Regions from separate parts of the Paenibacillus sp. FSL K6-1122 genome, predicted to be linked through region 1. Evidence: riboswitches for the same ligand, from Rfam matches in the RefSeq annotation. Region 1 holds a riboswitch; each other region holds the start of a gene.

Region 1 (4,433 bases):
GAAACCTTATACATATTCAGATTCTAATGGTAACAGTATTAACTTTACACTGGACGACTACGTATATGCCTTTGACGCAAGCGCAGGGAAATGGATTGAGGGATTCCAAAAAGAACTGGCCTCAAGCACACAGATTCCTTTACTTCAGAATACCAGCGTATTTGAGCAAGTTAGACAAAGCCGGATTGTGACTGCTGTTCAGGATGATCTGGCTGATGTGATTAACCGCCATAATGAGTTTGCCAGAAAGAACGGTATTTCCTATACGTTTACGATGCCCCTGATTGCGCAGGAAGATTGGTACAACTCCATTAACGATACAGGGATTATGGCCTTTATCCAAGGTATAGGTGTGGGTGACCAAAAGATCAACAATTATGCGATCGGTGGAGGCAGACTTGTGAAGAAAACGGCCATCGTAGGTGGGGTAGATCCTTTAACGGGTATCAAGTACTATTACCCCTCCACATGTGGTAATGGTTACCGTGCTGAAGAGGTGTTTACAGACGCAAGACAAGCAGCTGCACAAGGCTATTTTGAATATAAATGCTCTAATCGTTAGGGTAGCCTGTATGATAAAATCATGTAAGAGGTTCCTGAACTGTTTACATTACTTTCAGAAAAGACGGGACCTGTGCTAGAATAGGGTTTCGGAACAATAACAAAAGTAATGTCTAATAGATAGGAGCAACCTCATCTTATGAGTTTATTGTCAGTAGAGAACGTAAGTCACAATTTTGGAGATCGCACGTTATTTAAAAATGTATCGTTTCGTTTACTTGCCGGAGAGCGCGTAGGACTTGTTGGTGCCAATGGTGTGGGTAAATCCACATTAATGAACATCCTTACCGGTAAATTGCTTAAAGATAGTGGAAAAGTGGAATGGACACCTAAGGTCCGTTATGGATATCTGGATCAGCACACGAAGCTTACCCCAGGCAAAACCATTCGTGACGTTCTTAAAGATGCATTCCTTCCGTTGCTTGAATTAGAAAAAGAAATGATGAATATAACGGACCAGATGGCAGATGCAGATCCAGATAAGCTGGAGCAGTTGCTGGAAGAGATGGGCGATATTCAGGAACAACTGGAACAGGGCGACTTTTATCTGATTGACGTAAAAGTGGAAGAGATGGCCAATGGACTTGGTTTGTCCGCAATTGGTCTGGATCGGGATGTCGCAGCTCTAAGTGGTGGACAACGTACCAAGGTGCTTCTGGCCAAGCTTCTGCTTGAGAAACCTACAGCTCTTTTGCTGGATGAGCCGACCAACTATCTGGATGTAGAACACATTGAATGGTTGTCACGTTACCTGAAGGACTACCCTCATGCGTTTCTTTTAATCTCCCATGACACGGAATTCATGAATGAAGTCGTAAATGTCATTTATCATTTGGAATTTGCCAAATTAACGAGATATGCAGCGAACTATAACAAGTTCCTCGAGATGGCTGATATGAATAAAGCCCAGCATATTGATGCGTACGAGAAGCAGCAAGAGTACATCAAGAAGCAGGAAGATTTCATTCAGCGTAACAAGGCACGTGCTTCAACTTCTGGTCGAGCGAAGAGCCGGGAGAAGCAACTGGACAGAATTGAACGTATTGATCGTCCAGATGAAGCGGCCAAACCAACGTTCAAATTCAAGGATGCCCGCGCGAGCAGCAAAACGGTCTTTGAGGGCATTGATTTTGAAATTGGATATACGTATCCTTTGCTGCCTAAAATGACAATGACAATTGAACGTGGTGAAAAAATTGCCATCGTAGGTTGTAATGGTGTGGGTAAATCAACACTGCTGAAAACCATCCTGGGAAAAATATCTCCACTCAGTGGAAAGACTTTCTTGGGAGATTATCTCGAAACGGCCTATTTTGAGCAGGAAGTTCGTGCTGGGAATATCACGCCGATTGAGGATGTGTGGAATGAGTTTTCACATTTGACCCAAAATGAAGTCCGGGGTCATCTCGCTCGTTGCGGGTTGAAAAATGAGCACATTACCCGTCCGCTTAACATGCTGAGTGGTGGAGAGCAAGCCAAGGTTCGTCTATGCAAACTTTTGATGCGTGAAAGCAACTGGATTCTATTCGATGAGCCGACGAACCATTTGGATGTCACAGCTAAAGCTGAGTTACAGCGTGCCTTGCAAGAATTCAAGGGAACGGTGTTGCTGGTATCTCATGAACCTGATTTCTACGAGGGTTGGGTTACCAAAACATGGAATGTTGAAGAATGGTCTGAGAAAAACTAGACAATTCAAGCAACGCTTAATAGAAATGAACGGTGACAAAAAAATCCTTCTATGGTAACATAGGCTACAACTTCATATGAACACTAGGGGGGCCGCACGATGTGGCTGAGATGGAAGAATGCGATTCCGGACCCTTTGCACCTGATCTGGATCATACCAGCGTAGGGAAGTGGCGAGCGCGTTTCAGTGAATGACGTGAGCAAACGGCAATTCGAAAGAATTCAACCGTCTTGCTTAGTAAATTGAAACATGCAGTTGCGTGTATAACGTTATGGCTATAAGGTCTATAGCTTTATTGCACGAAATGAACTGTATGTATCAGTCAGTCATCTGGTCCTATAATTAATACGCAGCCACTCCCCTACGGGAGTGGCTTTTTTGTGTTTTCATAGCATTCACGCATGGAAGGAGATGAAAAGTACGGTAATTTCTCATGAACGTGTACACGGATCATTTGAACTGCATGTTGTATCTACGGGTGTAGGGAATCAAGCATCTTTTGTAAAAGCTGCAAAGGACGTTTGGCCATGGGTGGACTACATCCATATACGAGAGAAACAACTCTCGTGGCAACAAAAGATCGGTTGGGCTGAAAGTCTGCGTGGTGTTGGCGTTCCGTCTTGTCGCATCGTTATCAATGGTTCAGAACTGCCACCACAGAATGACATCTATGGCGGTGTACATTGGGGGCAAGAGGCTATACGTAACTACAACCCTGCTGTTATAAGCAATGTCCAGCGACTTCGTCTGGGTGTATCTGTTCATTCAAACGATGAGGCAAAAATCGCTGAAGAACGGGGAGCCGATTACCTTTTCTTCGGGCATGTCTACTCAACCAACAGTAAGCCTGATCTTGAACCAAGAGGATTATATGCTCTGGCTGAAGTGTGCTCTGGTGTCTCCATTCCTGTCATGGCGATTGGGGGCATCGAACCGGGAAACATTCACGCTATTCGCTCTGCAGGCGCACAGGGAGTCGCTGTGATTTCGAATGTATGGGCGAGCGATTCCCCGGATCGGGCCGCTGAATCATTAAGGCAGGCTATCGTTGCTACAGAAAGTTTGAGCCGCTGAATCAAGGAGATGAGAGGATGAAAAAGATCATTACTGATAGACCGGATAAGATTTATGCAGAAACGATTATTGTAGGCGGAGGCGTTGTTGGATGTGCCATTGCGTATGAGCTTGCTTCCCGTGGACAGGATGTGCTGTTACTGGAGCGTTCGGCGATTGCAGGAGGGACTTCTTGCGCAGCGGCTGGGATGCTGGCAGCAGACAGTGAGGATTTTGCTCATCCTTTGATGGCTAAGCTCGCCAGGCAGAGCAGGCAGTTACTTATCGAGCAACAGGTGCTAATGGCTACACTCAGTGAGGTAGAGACTGGTCTGCAACGCCAGGGATTCCTAACTCCTTTTTGTTCATACAGTGAATTAAGTAGTTATAAGGACAATCGGAAGTCTGCGTTGTCTGCTTCTGCTGATGAGGTGTGGTGGGACCGTTCCGTTGTGCAACAGGAGGCATCATGGCTTAACAGAGATACGTATGGAGCCTACTACAGACCTTACGAGAGTGAGATTCTTCCTGTCCATCTAACGAAGGCATATGCTGAATCCGCTCAAGCATTGGGAGCACGGGTTATGGAGGACATACAGGATATACGTGTGCAAGCAAACGAACACGGTGTGCAGGGGATCACCACATCGATCGGTGAGATGAAATGCAAACATGTCATTATAGCGGCTGGATTACAGAGTGAAGAGTTGATGAGACATGTGAATCTGAGCTTGCCTGTGTGGTCGGTAAAAGGTGAAATAGCCGCCGTTCAGTTCTCAGATGAACATGCAGGGTACAGACCTGATAGAACGGTGTATGCAGAGGATATCTATATTGTTCCCAAAGCCAATGGAGAGGTTTGGCTTGGGGCAACCAGTCTGCCAGGCAGAACGGATTTGAACGTTTCTGTACAGGGTGTTCAGAAGCTGCTAACAGCGGCTACCCACTGGGTGCCTGGGATGAAGGAAGCACAATTTATACGAGCGTGGGCAGGCGTAAGGCCGGCAACTCCCGATGGACTGCCTTATATAGGTGCTTGCAAGAGTATTCCCGGGTTGTTCGCCGCCTTTGGACATTACCGCAACGGTATCTTGCTTAGTGCGATAACAGGCAGGCTTATCGCTGAGTT
Region 2 (4,433 bases), 3.4 Mb from region 1:
GAAACATGAGGAGGGCATTATGCCATGGAAGATCGCAAGTTAACCGTCCGGGCTGTGGAACGGGCGCTGGATATATTATTATGTTTTACCACACGCAGTGATCTGGGACTCACCGAAATTGCCAGCCAGATCGGCCTGCACAAAAGTACAGTCCACCGTTTGATGGCTACGCTGGAGGATCGAGGGTTCGTGATCCGCGATGCAGCAACAGAGAAGTACCGACTTGGCATCCGAATCTGGGAGCTGTCAGCTCATATGTCCCGCAGTGATGATCCCGCTATTCTGCTGTTGCCTGCGATGGAGCGACTGAGAGATCGATTGGGGGAGACCGTGAGTCTGTACCTGCGTGATGGCAGTGAACGGATACGGATTCAGGCTGTGCAAAGTGATCAGGCGATCCGCCGAGTTGCTCCCGTTGGTGTTAGACTCCCGCTGTCTGTGGGGGCTTCCAGCAAAGTCCTGATGGCGTTTGCCACGGACGAGGATCGTGAAGAACTGATGAACGGGCCGGAATGGCCGGTGTTTATTGATCCCGCGGTGTATTTAGCGCAGATGGGAGATATCCGGGATAACGGATATGCCACAAGTTACGAGGAACGTGAGCCGGGAGCTGCCGCGGTATCTGTACCGATTATGGATCGCAGAGGCAATATTGCAGCTGCCCTCTCGGTCTCAGGACCTGTCAGCCGACTTTCGCAGGAGACATTGCATGAATACGCACCTGTGTTGAAGGATGCTGCTACGCAAATGGGGCTCATGTTATCCTGATGTTGATGTAAGTTTTTTCTCCAATAGAGTTTGATCATTTGGAATATAAAGGTTGTTTTTATGTTCCGGTTGCGCTACTCTGTAATGGACGGCCCAGCGGGGCCAGCTTCATTGAATATGAACGGCGGCTTATGTAAGCTGCAACTAATTAACGTTACTGGGGGAGTCCGAATTGTCCGGACTGAGACGGAATCGCATGAGATTCCGGACCCTTTGCACCTGATCTGGATCATACCAGCGTAGGGAAGTAATCGGCGATATGACCACAACCACCACATGATGTGACCCTTGTAGGGCTCCGTTAAGGAGCTGCATAAAGGTGCATTATTGGTGATGGACATAAAAGTCGGTTCCTTCGGGGACCGGCTTTTTTATATACAGGGAACGGGCGATATAGCGCGGATTTTATGGGCTTCTTTTTCGATAACCTGCGGAAGTGGGCTTGGATGAGGAGGGAAGTCTTATAGATCGATGATCTGTGGCAGCCTCCGTCTGTTGTTAACTGTACATGAAAAGTGTCTCCCCTGGTCTGGTGTAGGATCGCTCTTTCTTCTCTGCATTGCGCATGATTTGGGACAGGTACGTAAGCGAGCTAATGATGAAACCAACCAAACAAGCGACGAACACTGAGGAGGAGACAAGTGAACATGAGTACAGGAAATCAAACGGGACAACAAGCGATGGAACAGGAACATAACGGTCAGCAGGTGGAAAAAGAAACAGGGGCGGCCGGACGGGTCCAGCCCTTTCCGGGCAGCCGCAAAGTCTACATTCAGGGCTCACGGCCGGACATTGCTGTACCGGAGCGTGAGATAGCCCTTCATGACACGAATACTCCCCAAGGGGTGGAGCATAACGAACCGTTGCGTGTCTACGATACGAGCGGCCCGATGATCGATCCCGCATTTCATGCGGATATCCGCGCAGGTTTGCCAGCCCTGCGCACTCGCTGGATCACAGAGCGTGGCGATGTTGAAGCTTATCAAGGCCGTACGGTTAAACCGGAGGATAACGGACTGAAGCCCGGAGGAAAGAGAGCTGGAGCCGAAGAGTACCCTGGATTACGAGGCAAACCGCTGCGAGCACAGACAGGACGCTGTGTGACTCAGATGCATTATGCGAGGCAGGGAGTCATTACGGCAGAGATGGAGTTCGCCGCTATTCGTGAAGGCGTGGAACCGGAATTTGTAAGACAGGAGCTGGCGAGTGGACGGGCCATCCTGCCGTCCAACATCAATCACCCGGAGAGTGAGCCGATGTTGATTGGTCGTCATTTTCATGTGAAGATCAATGCCAATATAGGCAACTCTTCTGTATCTTCCTCCATCGAGGAAGAGGTGGAGAAGATGACTTGGGCGGTACGCTGGGGATCGGATACCGTGATGGATCTATCCACAGGCAAAAACATTCATACCACCCGGGAATGGATTATCCGCAATTCACCTGTGCCGATTGGTACGGTGCCGCTGTATCAGGCGCTGGAAAAGGTGAATGGCGAAGCGGAAGCGCTGACTTGGGAGTTGTACCGTGACACACTCATAGAGCAGGCAGAGCAGGGCGTGGACTACTTTACGATTCATGCAGGTGTATTGCTGCGTTATATCCCTATGACGGCCAAGCGGATGACAGGCATTGTATCTCGCGGTGGGTCCATTATGGCAGCATGGTGCCTTGCGCATCATCAGGAGAACTTTTTGTACATTCATTTTGAAGAAATCTGCGAGATTATGAAAAGGTATGATGTGGCGTTTTCGCTGGGAGATGGACTTCGTCCAGGTAGTATCTACGATGCGAATGACGAAGCTCAGATGGCGGAACTGGCTACGCTCGGGGAACTGACGCAGATCGCATGGAAGCATGATGTGCAGGTGATGATCGAAGGTCCGGGGCATGTGCCGATGCATAAGATCAAAGAGAATGTGGACTTGCAGATGGAGATCTGTAAAGAGGCACCGTTCTATACGCTGGGGCCGCTGACGACCGACATTGCCCCGGGTTACGATCACATCACATCCGCCATTGGTGCGGCCATGATTGGTTGGTTCGGCACGTCCATGCTCTGTTATGTTACGCCAAAAGAACATTTGGGCCTGCCCAACAAGGATGATGTGCGGGAAGGGGTCATCGCCTACAAGATCGCAGCTCATGCCGCCGATCTGGCGAAAGGCCATCCACGTGCCCAGCGCCGCGATGACGCATTGTCCAAGGCACGCTTCGAGTTCCGCTGGCGGGACCAGTTCAACCTGTCGCTGGACCCGGAACGTGCGCTGTCCTACCATGATGAGACACTGCCGGCAGAAGGGGCCAAAGAAGCTCATTTCTGCTCCATGTGTGGACCAAAGTTCTGTAGCATGCGCATCACGCAGGACATTCGTGCCTTTGCCGCAGACAAAGGGTTGTCCGAGAATGAGGCTGTAGCTGCCGGGATGCAGGAAAAAGCCGAGGAATATCGGACACGCTCCTAAGGGAGCCAAGTGATGAAGGTTTTTTGAAGCTTTAAATTATAAATATTGATTAATGTTTGGACAAGGCCAAACCCGCTTCACCGTAACTCTTGGATTCAATCCAACTTACGCCAAATCTGAAATAGGATACCTGCGATGACAAACAGCACGCCATCAGAAAGTTTAAGATTACTAGCATGTAGAAGTGCGGAAGAACCCATACCGACTAGGAACAAGATAAAAATATATAAAAATCGCATTAATTTATTCACCTCTCTTTTTGAGTGAAATGTGTAAAAGAGAACGATTTTTATATCGTTCTCTTTTGTTAATTTAAATTTATTCTACCTTATATTACATAAACATATTTAACAAAGACTTTATTAATAATTAAAATTTTTAAGTGTACCTCTGGAATCATTATCAGCAGAGCCTGAGAAGCTAACCTCTAGAGCTCCAAAACTCAATCCTACACTGCCCGTACCTTTAATGTGGTAGTAATTGGATTGTATTTGAGATAGACCACTTTGATTTCCTTGCTTTTTATGTTCTATTGTAAAGACGGCAGAGGCAACCTGTTCTGTTATAATAATGCCCCCTTTGAGATCAGCATTGAATCCAACACCATTCTCACCAGTATATGAGAAATTACGTCCACTTCCTAAAGTTGTAAACGTAGAGTTTCCGCTATACTTGACTTTATCTTCATAATACCCAGAACCTGGAACTGTTCTCCAAATTTCTTTATCAAAAGAAGCGCCATAAGCATCAGATAAGCGCCAAAAAGGCATTGATTTCCACTTTCCTGTTAATGCAACCATAAACCGCTCACGATTATTAACATTATCAGTTCGAACTATGGTTATATAATAGTCAAATTGATCATCCTTGATATTTCCAAGTGGTCCAACCTCTCCGTTGAATTCAGGTGCTGAGGCTTTTTCATGAGCCACTACTTCAATTGATCCATCTTCTTTCGAAAGACTTTTCTTAAACTCAGGGCTCCAGGATTCTATTACTTCATAAGGAATACCCTGCTTTAATAAAGTTATATCCAATTTCACAGTTTTATTCTCTGCAGAAGCGAAAGCACTGGTAGGAATAAGTAATAGGCATAGACAGCAAACCAACAGTAACTTCGATAAACGCAATAATTTCAATGTAAAACCTCACCCTCTGAGTAATTTGTTAAATTATAACAATATAAATTTATCATATAAC
Region 3 (4,433 bases), 360 kb from region 1:
ATTTGGTGAAGAGATGTCCGATGAAGTTGCAGTAAAGCAGGCGTATCGATATAAGGAACTGTTGGATTTGTACAAAAAACACAAAGACCACATTTCTTCAGTTACCTTATGGGGACTCCAAGATGAGAAGTCTTACAACAACCAGGCTATGCTGTTTGATTCAGCCCTGAAGGCCAAAAAGGCATACTGGGGACTCGTGGATGAATCCAGTTTGCCTGTGTTGACGCAGAGAGCCGTCTCACTTTCGGGTAAACCGGATATCAAAAAACAGACACAAGATCCGCTCTGGAACAAAGCGGTGTCTACTCCACTGAAGGGTGACTCTTCGGGATCAGCCAGTTTCCGCACTTTATGGGATCATAGTAACCTGTATATCCTCGTGGATGTACAGGATGCAAAGGCAGATGTGAATGACAGAGTAGATATCTTTGTTGATCTCAATAATGGCAAGACCACTTCATATGAAGCAGATGACCGACACGTAATCATTAAGCGGTCGGGCAAAGCTGAGGGTGTGGAGCAGCGTTCATATCGTGTACGCGAGACAAAAGCCGGATATCAGGTTGAATTGTCCATTCCGTGGGGTGGTATCCAAGTCGGATCAGAATATGAAGCCGGATTGGATATCCGTGTGACTGATGGCGGTTCAAGTGGGACACAACCTTATAATCCACTGTACTGGAATGATCGAACACAATCTCAGGAACAGGATACAAGCAAATACGGCGTGATTCAACTCGCCCCTATGCCCAAATCTGCACAAGCTGTGCAAGGGATTGTTCAGATTGATGGGAAGAAAGACACATCATGGAATAAGGCTGCACCATTTGAAGTAAAACGGTTGAACCAGAGCGAAGGTGCAGAGGCAGTGGCTCGCGCAATGTGGTCAGGTGAGTATCTATACCTGCTGATCGACGTCACTGATCCAAACATCATTACAGATAGTATCAACCCATGGGATCAGGATTCGGTTGAGATTTTCCTGGACGAGAATCACCAGCGCACACCGTATTTTCAATATGATGATGCCCAGTTCAGAATCAGTGCAGACAATGTGGGAACCTTTGCAGGGGGTGCCTCACCTGGACGCCTTGTAAGTGCTGTGAAGAAAACAAATAAAGGATATCTCGTAGAAGCCAGAATTCATTTACAATCATTGACGCCCAAAGCAGGAAATGTTCTCGGTTTCGAGCTCCAAATTAACGACAACCAGGGCGGAGGTAAGCAGAGCGTAGCCAAGTGGAATGATACGACCAATGAGAGCTGGAGAAATACTTCCCAGTACGGAATACTCACTTTTGTCGGAAAGAACAAACTCGGGCATTAAACCATCGGCAGTAGTTGCAAGAATAGAAACCATCATAACAGTGGCTGAAACTCAACCATTGTTGTGATGGTTTTCATCGTTTACATACGTCACCAAAGGTGATGAGGGGCGATACAATCTTCCTTGACTATATTTAACAGCCCTTGATATACTAAATGGATGTTATTTTATCTTTTATGGGAATAGGAAAGTAATCAACTACATACAACCGTTTGCGAGGGAGCCTTAACCGGCTGAGAGGGTGTTAAACCGACCTTACCTGATTTGGATAATGCCAACGTAGGGATGCAACGATGAAACACTGTACTTGGGTAGCTCATGCGAACCCCCTTGTTTTAGTGTATTTGTCTGCGAAACATCCATAGGATGTTTCGTTTTTTTGTTTTTAAATACGTACATTATGAATTGGAGGAACACATGTTGACTATTTCAGAGAGACTATATCAGGCAGCACAGCCTGTGTGGAAGGAATGTCTTGAGCATCCCTTTGTTAAAGGAATCGGAGATGGTTCCTTAACGGTTGAACAATTTCGTTATTATTTGCTGCAAGACTACTTGTACCTGTTCGATTATGCCCGCGTATTTGCACTAGGTATTGTCAAGTCGCACGACCCCAAATTGATGCAGTTTTTTAGTGAAAACGTAGATAACATCCTGAATGGTGAAATGAAAATTCATCGTTCTTATATGGAGCGATTAGGAATTACAGAGGATCATGTTTTCCAGGTAAAACCTGCCCTGAAAAATGCAGCCTATACTAACTATATGCTCTCTGTTTCCCATGCGGGTGGCATAGCAGAAGTACTTGTATCCATTCTGGCCTGCTCATGGAGCTATGCAGAGATTGGTCAAGTCCTTGCCCAAAAGCCAGGTGCAGCTGAGCATCCTTTTTACGGAGAGTGGATCACAGGATATGCTTCCTCTGAATACAACAGCAACAATCAATCCCTAGTGACGTTAACTGATAAGCTATTAGAAGGCTGTAGCGAGGGAACGTACCAACGGATGGAGGATATTTTCGTGATGTGCAGTCGCTTTGAGCTTGATTTTTGGGAAATGTCATGGAAGCTGGAGCCTTAAGTTCACTGTAGTCAATTAAAGTAGAGAGCAGCGGCCATAAACAGTCTCAGGATAGAAATAAGTAGAATACGTAAAGGAACGCTTGCAATAAGCGTGTTTCGTGACGATGCCAAAAAAAGGGCGGATAGTATCCGCCTTTTTTCATTGTTGAAATTCTTGACACAGGGACATTTTGTTCTCTGAAGTCTCTGGCTAAAATCAAAAAGGGTGTCAGGACGGAATGTTCATAGCAGTCTGAATGTTTTTCAGATCGAGCTGAATTTGCTCTGCAATATGGTAAGGGTGGTATAAACCATGCTGCACCATGTAATTTGATATCTTTTCATGAGAATCTATGGCTTCATCGAGCTGTTTCATCAAAATTTGTTTGATTTCGGGGGTGGCACATTCGGTCACAGCCATGGCGTAGTTTCTGACACCGCTCTTGGCGTTCATCAAAAAATCCATTGCGATCACGTCATCGGTCAGCGTATTAAGACCAGTCATGTGTTCTAATATTGGGTTCATTTTTTTATCTCCTATACAGTCGCTTTAGACAGCACTCCACCGAGCTCCTGAAGCTGCTGTTGTGATAAGATCGCATCTTGTTGCAAAATTTGCTTGAGCTCCGGGTCGGTTACCAGAGCTTGCATGGTCTTGGATTTAGTCATACAAACCGTCTTGAACGCAGCTATTTCATGTACCTCGAGAATCTCATGCAAAGCGTATGTGGAATCCATTCAGATTGTCCTCCCATGTATCTATTCATATTTAAGGCTTTAAGATGACTTTAATGCAATCGTCCGTTTTTGTATCGAACACTTCATAGCCCCGTTTGGCCTCGCTGAGCGGAATGACGTGCGTAACAATGTCGCCAGGGTCCACTTTGCCAGACGTAACCAACTCGTACATGTATGGCATGTAGTGAATGACCGGAGCTTGTCCGGAACGGATATTCACGTTTCGCTGCATGATATCACCGAGCGGGAATCCGTTATAACGTCCGCCGTATACCCCAGTGACTTGAATGGTGCCACCTTTGCGAACAGCCTGAGATGCAATGATAAATGCGCTCATGGTGCCGCCTTGCAGTTTCATACCGCTGGCTAGAAATTCAAGATCGCTCATCTTGCCGTCCATTCCTACCGCATCAATGACAACATCGGCGCCGCCTTTGGTCATTTCCTTGAGAGTGTTCCCAATATTCTTATCCTGTTCGAAGTTTACTATTTCCACATTGTTTGTTCGCTTCGCATGCTTTAAGCGGTAATCGACATAGTCGACGGCTATGACCCGCTTAGCTCCTTTCAGCCAGCAGAACTTCTGGGCTAGGAGTCCGACCGGGCCGCAGCCGAGCACAATGACCGTATCTCCATTTTTAACGCCGGCGTTATCTACGCTCCAGAATGCCGTCGTCATGGCATCGGCGATCAAGCTTAGCTTTTCGTCCGGTTGTTCGCAGTTTTCAGGGATCTTAAAGTGGGTAAAATTAGCAAATGGGACCCGTAAATACTCCGCTTGCCCGCCGGGATATCCGCCGGTCGTTCCGGAGTAGCCGAAATATGCGCCCATATCCCCGTGTTCGTTGGAATTGTCACATTGGCTTTCCAGCTGATTTTTGCAAAAAAAGCATTCTCCGCATGCGATGTTAAACGGGATGATTACGCGGTCGCCTTTTTTTACCTTGGTCACGCCAGGGCCCACTTCTTCTACGATCCCCATCGGCTCATGTCCGATGACATAGTTTTCCTGAAGGTTAGGGATCATCCCGTGAATAAGATGAAGGTCAGAACCGCAAATCGCGGTACTGGTGATCTTTACGATCATATCGTCCGGTTTCACAATCTTCGCATCCGGCACCTCTTTGACCACGACATTTTTAACCCCTTGATACGTTACCGCCTTCATGCTTTATGTCCTCCAATATGTTCATCTGGGGTCCGATCAAACATCCCTTTACGTGACGTATCACCCGGGAACAGATTCATCTGCCCGATCATCACCGTATTTTTCGCCGAAAGCTGATCGAGTTGGTACTGTTCGTTCA
Region 4 (4,433 bases), 3.4 Mb from region 1:
CACTTGGCCTTCCTGTGGCTTCAGCAGACCGCCGATGATATGGAACAGGGTGCTTTTGCCACAGCCGGATGGACCAACGATAGCAACAAACTCGCCTTGCTCCACAGTCAGGGACAGGCCGTTCAGAACCGGTAGCTTGCTGCGCCGTTCACGGAATGATGCATGAACATTAACAACGTCCAGTGCAGGTGGAACCGGAGCAGGAGTCGTATTGGCAGGTCGATTAGGCGTAGCCGAGTTTAACTTTTCACCGTGCGTTGGCTCCACTGCGTGTGCTCCTCGTCCAGGCTGGACTTGTTCGTCCTGTTGCCGATTCATATGGTCATCACTTCCTAATATACAGATTACTTCTTTATTATCGCTTCTGTGGCCGCCAGCGCACGAGCAGCTTCTCCAGCAGGGCAATGAACAGGAAGAGCAGCAAGCTGAGCGCGACAATAATCATGATCGCCACGAATAGACGATCGGTGCGATAAGCCGACTTTTGCAGCATCATATAATAACCAATACCCTTGTCTGCACCAATCCATTCGGCGATGATGGCACCCATCACGCTATAGGTAGCGGCAATTTTGACACCGGAGAACACGGATGGCAGCGCATGGGGGAGCTCCAGCTTCCAGAAGATATGGTGACGTTTCGCACCAGCCATGCGCATATAGTTCATCATCGCGGCGTCAGTACGGGTCAAGCCATCCATGGCCGCCACTGCAACGGGGAAGAAACATACCAGGATGATCGTAATCAGCTTTGGCAACAGCCCGAATCCAAACCAGATTAACAGGAGCGGTGCGAGCGCAATGGTTGGGATATTTTGACTAAGAATAAGTAAAGGATACAGGGCTGACTTGAGAAAAGGGACTAAATGCAGCACCATCGCAATCAGTAATCCAACCGCTGTTCCAGCGGCGAATCCAATCAGCGTTAACTGAATGGTTGCAGAAGCGTGCATGCCAAGTCGTTCGGCCTGGGTTGCCGCTTCGCGGGCGATGTCGGACGGTGCAGGCAGCATCCATTTCTCAATATGGAAGAGGGAGACGGCTCCCTGCCATATCGCTATAAAGAGAATAACCGCCACAATGGGCGGCCATACACTTTTGAAATAGGCAGGCATTAGCGATACTTCTCCGTCAGGGTATCCATGCTGAAGCCAGTAGGGCTATGGGCGATTTTGATCTGGGAGATGATGCTTGGGCTGCCAGCCTCCACAAGTACCTCGTGCATTTTACGTACAACTTCCAGCAGTTCCTCCAGTTCCCCCTCCATTGTGGTGTCGAGCGCGTTCACCTGATATTTCAGGCCGGATTGCTGAATAACTTCAATGGCGCGATCAACGTAAGGATAAGAGTTCTCGCCATTTGGCGTTTTGGGAATAACTTGAATGCTAAGTAGTGTGCTTGCCATGAGAGATCACGGCTCCTTTCGTGATAAATAAAATGAACTAATGACTGTTACACTTGCCACTTCGATGACAGAATAACCTTCCAATCGCTGTTATCCCCAGATTTTTTTGATTCCCTTTCTCTAAAGGGAAAATCCGGTGATAAAGGCGACCGCTTCGCTTTTTCACGTTATTTCTGTCCTCTCCGTCATCGTGTAAATATTAAGTTCGTTTTATATGAGAAATTTTATTGGGGTAAAAACTCGTTCGTATATGCCTTGCTCACATCGATCTGTTCATCGAGCAGTTTTTTGCTAAACATCCAGTCGGTGTAGTTCTGCCACACTTTCTGTTTTTGCTCACCCCAGCGCGGGGCGTCATCTGTGTACTTGGGACTAAGCCACTTCTGGCTTGCCAGTACGAGGTCTTTGTCCAGATCCGGTACGGCCTTGATCAGAATGTTCGCTGCGTCTTCGGGATGATCAATTGCGTATTGATATCCTTCTGAAGTGGCTTTCAGGAATGCTTTCACCAACTCAGGGTCGTTTTGGATCGTTTGCTCGTTTGTTACGAGGACAGGCGTGTAATAATCCAGTGCATCTGAATAATCCTTCACATATAACATGTCGATCGGTTCCCCGCGCAGTTCGGCTTCAATCCCCGTCCAGGCGTAGAAAATCCACGCAAAATCAATGTCCCGTTTTACTGCGGTGAAAAAGTCGGCGTCACCCATATTAATGTTTTTCACTTTGGATACATCGGCTCCGTCGCCTTCCATAATGGATTGCATCACGGCTTCTTCGACTGGGGAACCCCAACCGCCATAGGTTTTACCTTCAAAATCTTTCGGTGACTTGATATTCCGATCCGCCGGAGCAGCGAAACCAGATGTATTATGCTGAATAACTGCTGCGATGGAGACCAATGGAAGACCCTGTGTGCGGGCTTGAGTTACACTCTCCTGATAACTTACGCCAAAAGGCACTTCATTGGAGGCAACCATTGTATCTGCGCCACCGGCACCTGGTTGTACAATCTCCACGTTCAAGCCTTCGGCTTTATAAAAACCTTGATCTACAGCTGCATACAGGCCGGTATGATTCGTATTTGGTGTCCAGTCGAGCACCACTTTAATATCTTTCAGGGCGGCAGTGTCACCTTCGTTGCTGCTTTCCGTATTTGTGTTGCCGTTCTGCCCAGCTGGGGCAGCTTCTTTGCCACCACATGCGGCTACAGTCACCATAAGCACGCATAAGAGCAACAATCCCATCGTTTTACGCCATTTCATCTGTGGTTCTCTCCTTCGGTATGTCCGGCCGATTGGCACGGGGTACTCCTTGGCTTCATATCCAATCATCTTGCATAAATCGACAGATTTATACCAGTTGAGATCTGGATAACGTCACTTTTTTTAGCTCTCTGGCTATATAAAAGAACATTAAAAAAGCGCCCCGTATTCCGGGACGCGTGCAGGCGTTAGAGAGGTGGCGTTCAGCCATAGGGCTGTGCCATTTCGATATACTCCGATTCCTACGCTGGCATGATCCAGATCAGGTCTAAGGGTTAGTATCTTGGTGGGATACACTCTCAGCCGGCCAATTCCGACTCCCCTGGGAAACTATGAAGTTACGGGCATTACTAGGTGTAATTATAGGCCAGCCGGTGGAACGTGTCCAGTCATGAACTGGATAGGGACACGTATAAGTTATCAAACAGGCCGTTATACATATGTATAACAGCCTGTTTGGATGTGTTATTTTCAATAATTATCGTGGGGAATCATATAAGGCAATCTGACTGAGTGCAAAAGCATCGGATTTTGGGTCATAACCTACCTGTTTCTGAGTGGTTTCCAGATTTAATCGTTTAAACCGATTATTCGAGATCCCATGCAGTATGGTGAAGGGTTCCAGATCGGTAGTTGTAATTGCTTTGAACATCAAATCACACAAGTCAGCTGGACTAATATACGCGCTCATATCCCTTGCCTCCAGCACGGGTCCGTCCGGTTGAAAATCATCATATGCACCTATACGCACCGCAACACTTTGTAAACCTTCGGTATACGCAAAATAGGAAGCGAGCGATTCTCCAAAACATTTGCTAACCCCGTACAAATTCCGTGGGCGTGTCGGCATGTCCGGATAGACCTGAGCATCAATGGGATACCCCTCAATCGTCTGTGCACTGCTTGCCAGAATGACTCTTCGTACACCTTGGTCCTTGGCTGCACGGAATACATTAAATGTGCCTTTGATATTGATGTCCAACAACGATTCATAAAATCCGGCATGCGGGGAAGGATCTCCCGCCAGATGTACAACCACATCCATGCCTTCGCAAGCATGCTGACAGGCTTCGGGGTCTGTCACATCCAGTGTCATGATCTCATGGCCTGTCCCTTGATACGTATGCAGTCTGTCGATATTCAAATCCGTTAGTCGCAGGTGAAATGTCTCTGACAAGTGTTGGGACAAGTCACGTCCAATTTTTCCGGCTGCGCCGGTAATTAAAATGTTCATGAAATCAGCTCCATTTCTTAGCGCTGGAAGAACTCAATCCATTCCTTTTCAGGTCCATAGATGAAGAAATAGCGGTAACCGTTAGGTAGTGTAATAATCTCTCCATCGATAAATTCGGCTTCGGTGGATTGAATGCGTTTGTACTCAGAATCAAGATCATCCACGTGGATCGCAAAATGGTGCACCGTACCTTCGGAAGGCAGCTTGTCGCTGTATCCTTGAATTAGCTCAATCTCAGTCTCGTTACTTCCATTGAAGCCGAGAAAGGCGAGCTGAATGACGCCGTTAGTATGGGTTACCCGGTCTTTCAATTCAAGACCAACGATCTCCGTGTAGAAACGCAGCGTGGTCTCCAGATCACGAACGGCAATGCCGACGTGGTCAATGCGCTTTTGAAAACTCACAATCAAAACCTCCTTATGTAGTGAATGTTTCTACCATTTTAAGGGATATCATAGAGCTGTACTACATGGTTGTCAAATATAGTTTTAAATTGGAAAAATCACAGTTGTTCACAGAATGTTCACTTA

What was found. A riboswitch is a leader RNA that binds a small molecule or an ion and turns the genes downstream of it on or off. The one in region 1 is predicted to bind thiamine pyrophosphate.
Region 2: linked by a shared signal. The riboswitch ahead of thiC (phosphomethylpyrimidine synthase ThiC) and the one ahead of NSQ20_RS18910 (thiamine phosphate synthase) in region 1 are both predicted to bind thiamine pyrophosphate.
Region 3: linked by a shared signal. The riboswitch ahead of tenA (thiaminase II) and the one ahead of NSQ20_RS18910 (thiamine phosphate synthase) in region 1 are both predicted to bind thiamine pyrophosphate.
Region 4: linked by a shared signal. The riboswitch ahead of NSQ20_RS02315 (ABC transporter substrate-binding protein) and the one ahead of NSQ20_RS18910 (thiamine phosphate synthase) in region 1 are both predicted to bind thiamine pyrophosphate.

Annotation. Positions count from the first base shown of each region.
Region 1 covers NZ_CP150272.1:4,194,083-4,198,515, reverse strand. Annotated here, with positions in the region: gene NSQ20_RS18920 (hypothetical protein) at 1-562, shown strand, start outside; gene NSQ20_RS18915 (ABC-F family ATP-binding cassette domain-containing protein) at 701-2,251, shown strand; TPP riboswitch at 2,327-2,436, shown strand; gene NSQ20_RS18910 (thiamine phosphate synthase) at 2,663-3,325, shown strand; gene thiO (glycine oxidase ThiO) at 3,343-4,433, shown strand, end outside.
Region 2 covers NZ_CP150272.1:749,397-753,829, forward strand. Annotated here, with positions in the region: gene NSQ20_RS03470 (IclR family transcriptional regulator) at 25-768, shown strand; TPP riboswitch at 918-1,031, shown strand; gene thiC (phosphomethylpyrimidine synthase ThiC) at 1,449-3,233, shown strand; gene NSQ20_RS03480 (hypothetical protein) at 3,596-4,372, opposite strand.
Region 3 covers NZ_CP150272.1:3,837,047-3,841,479, forward strand. Annotated here, with positions in the region: gene NSQ20_RS17325 (endo-1,4-beta-xylanase) at 1-1,327, shown strand, start outside; TPP riboswitch at 1,534-1,631, shown strand; gene tenA (thiaminase II) at 1,745-2,407, shown strand; gene NSQ20_RS17335 (spore coat protein) at 2,618-2,914, opposite strand; gene NSQ20_RS17340 (hypothetical protein) at 2,926-3,126, opposite strand; gene NSQ20_RS17345 (zinc-dependent alcohol dehydrogenase) at 3,158-4,294, opposite strand; gene NSQ20_RS17350 (spore coat protein) at 4,291-4,433, opposite strand, start outside.
Region 4 covers NZ_CP150272.1:487,280-491,712, forward strand. Annotated here, with positions in the region: gene NSQ20_RS02300 (ABC transporter ATP-binding protein) at 1-318, opposite strand, end outside; gene NSQ20_RS02305 (ABC transporter permease) at 356-1,114, opposite strand; gene NSQ20_RS02310 (thiamine-binding protein) at 1,114-1,404, opposite strand; gene NSQ20_RS02315 (ABC transporter substrate-binding protein) at 1,629-2,669, opposite strand; TPP riboswitch at 2,891-3,003, opposite strand; gene NSQ20_RS02320 (NAD(P)-dependent oxidoreductase) at 3,148-3,903, opposite strand; gene NSQ20_RS02325 (VOC family protein) at 3,921-4,307, opposite strand.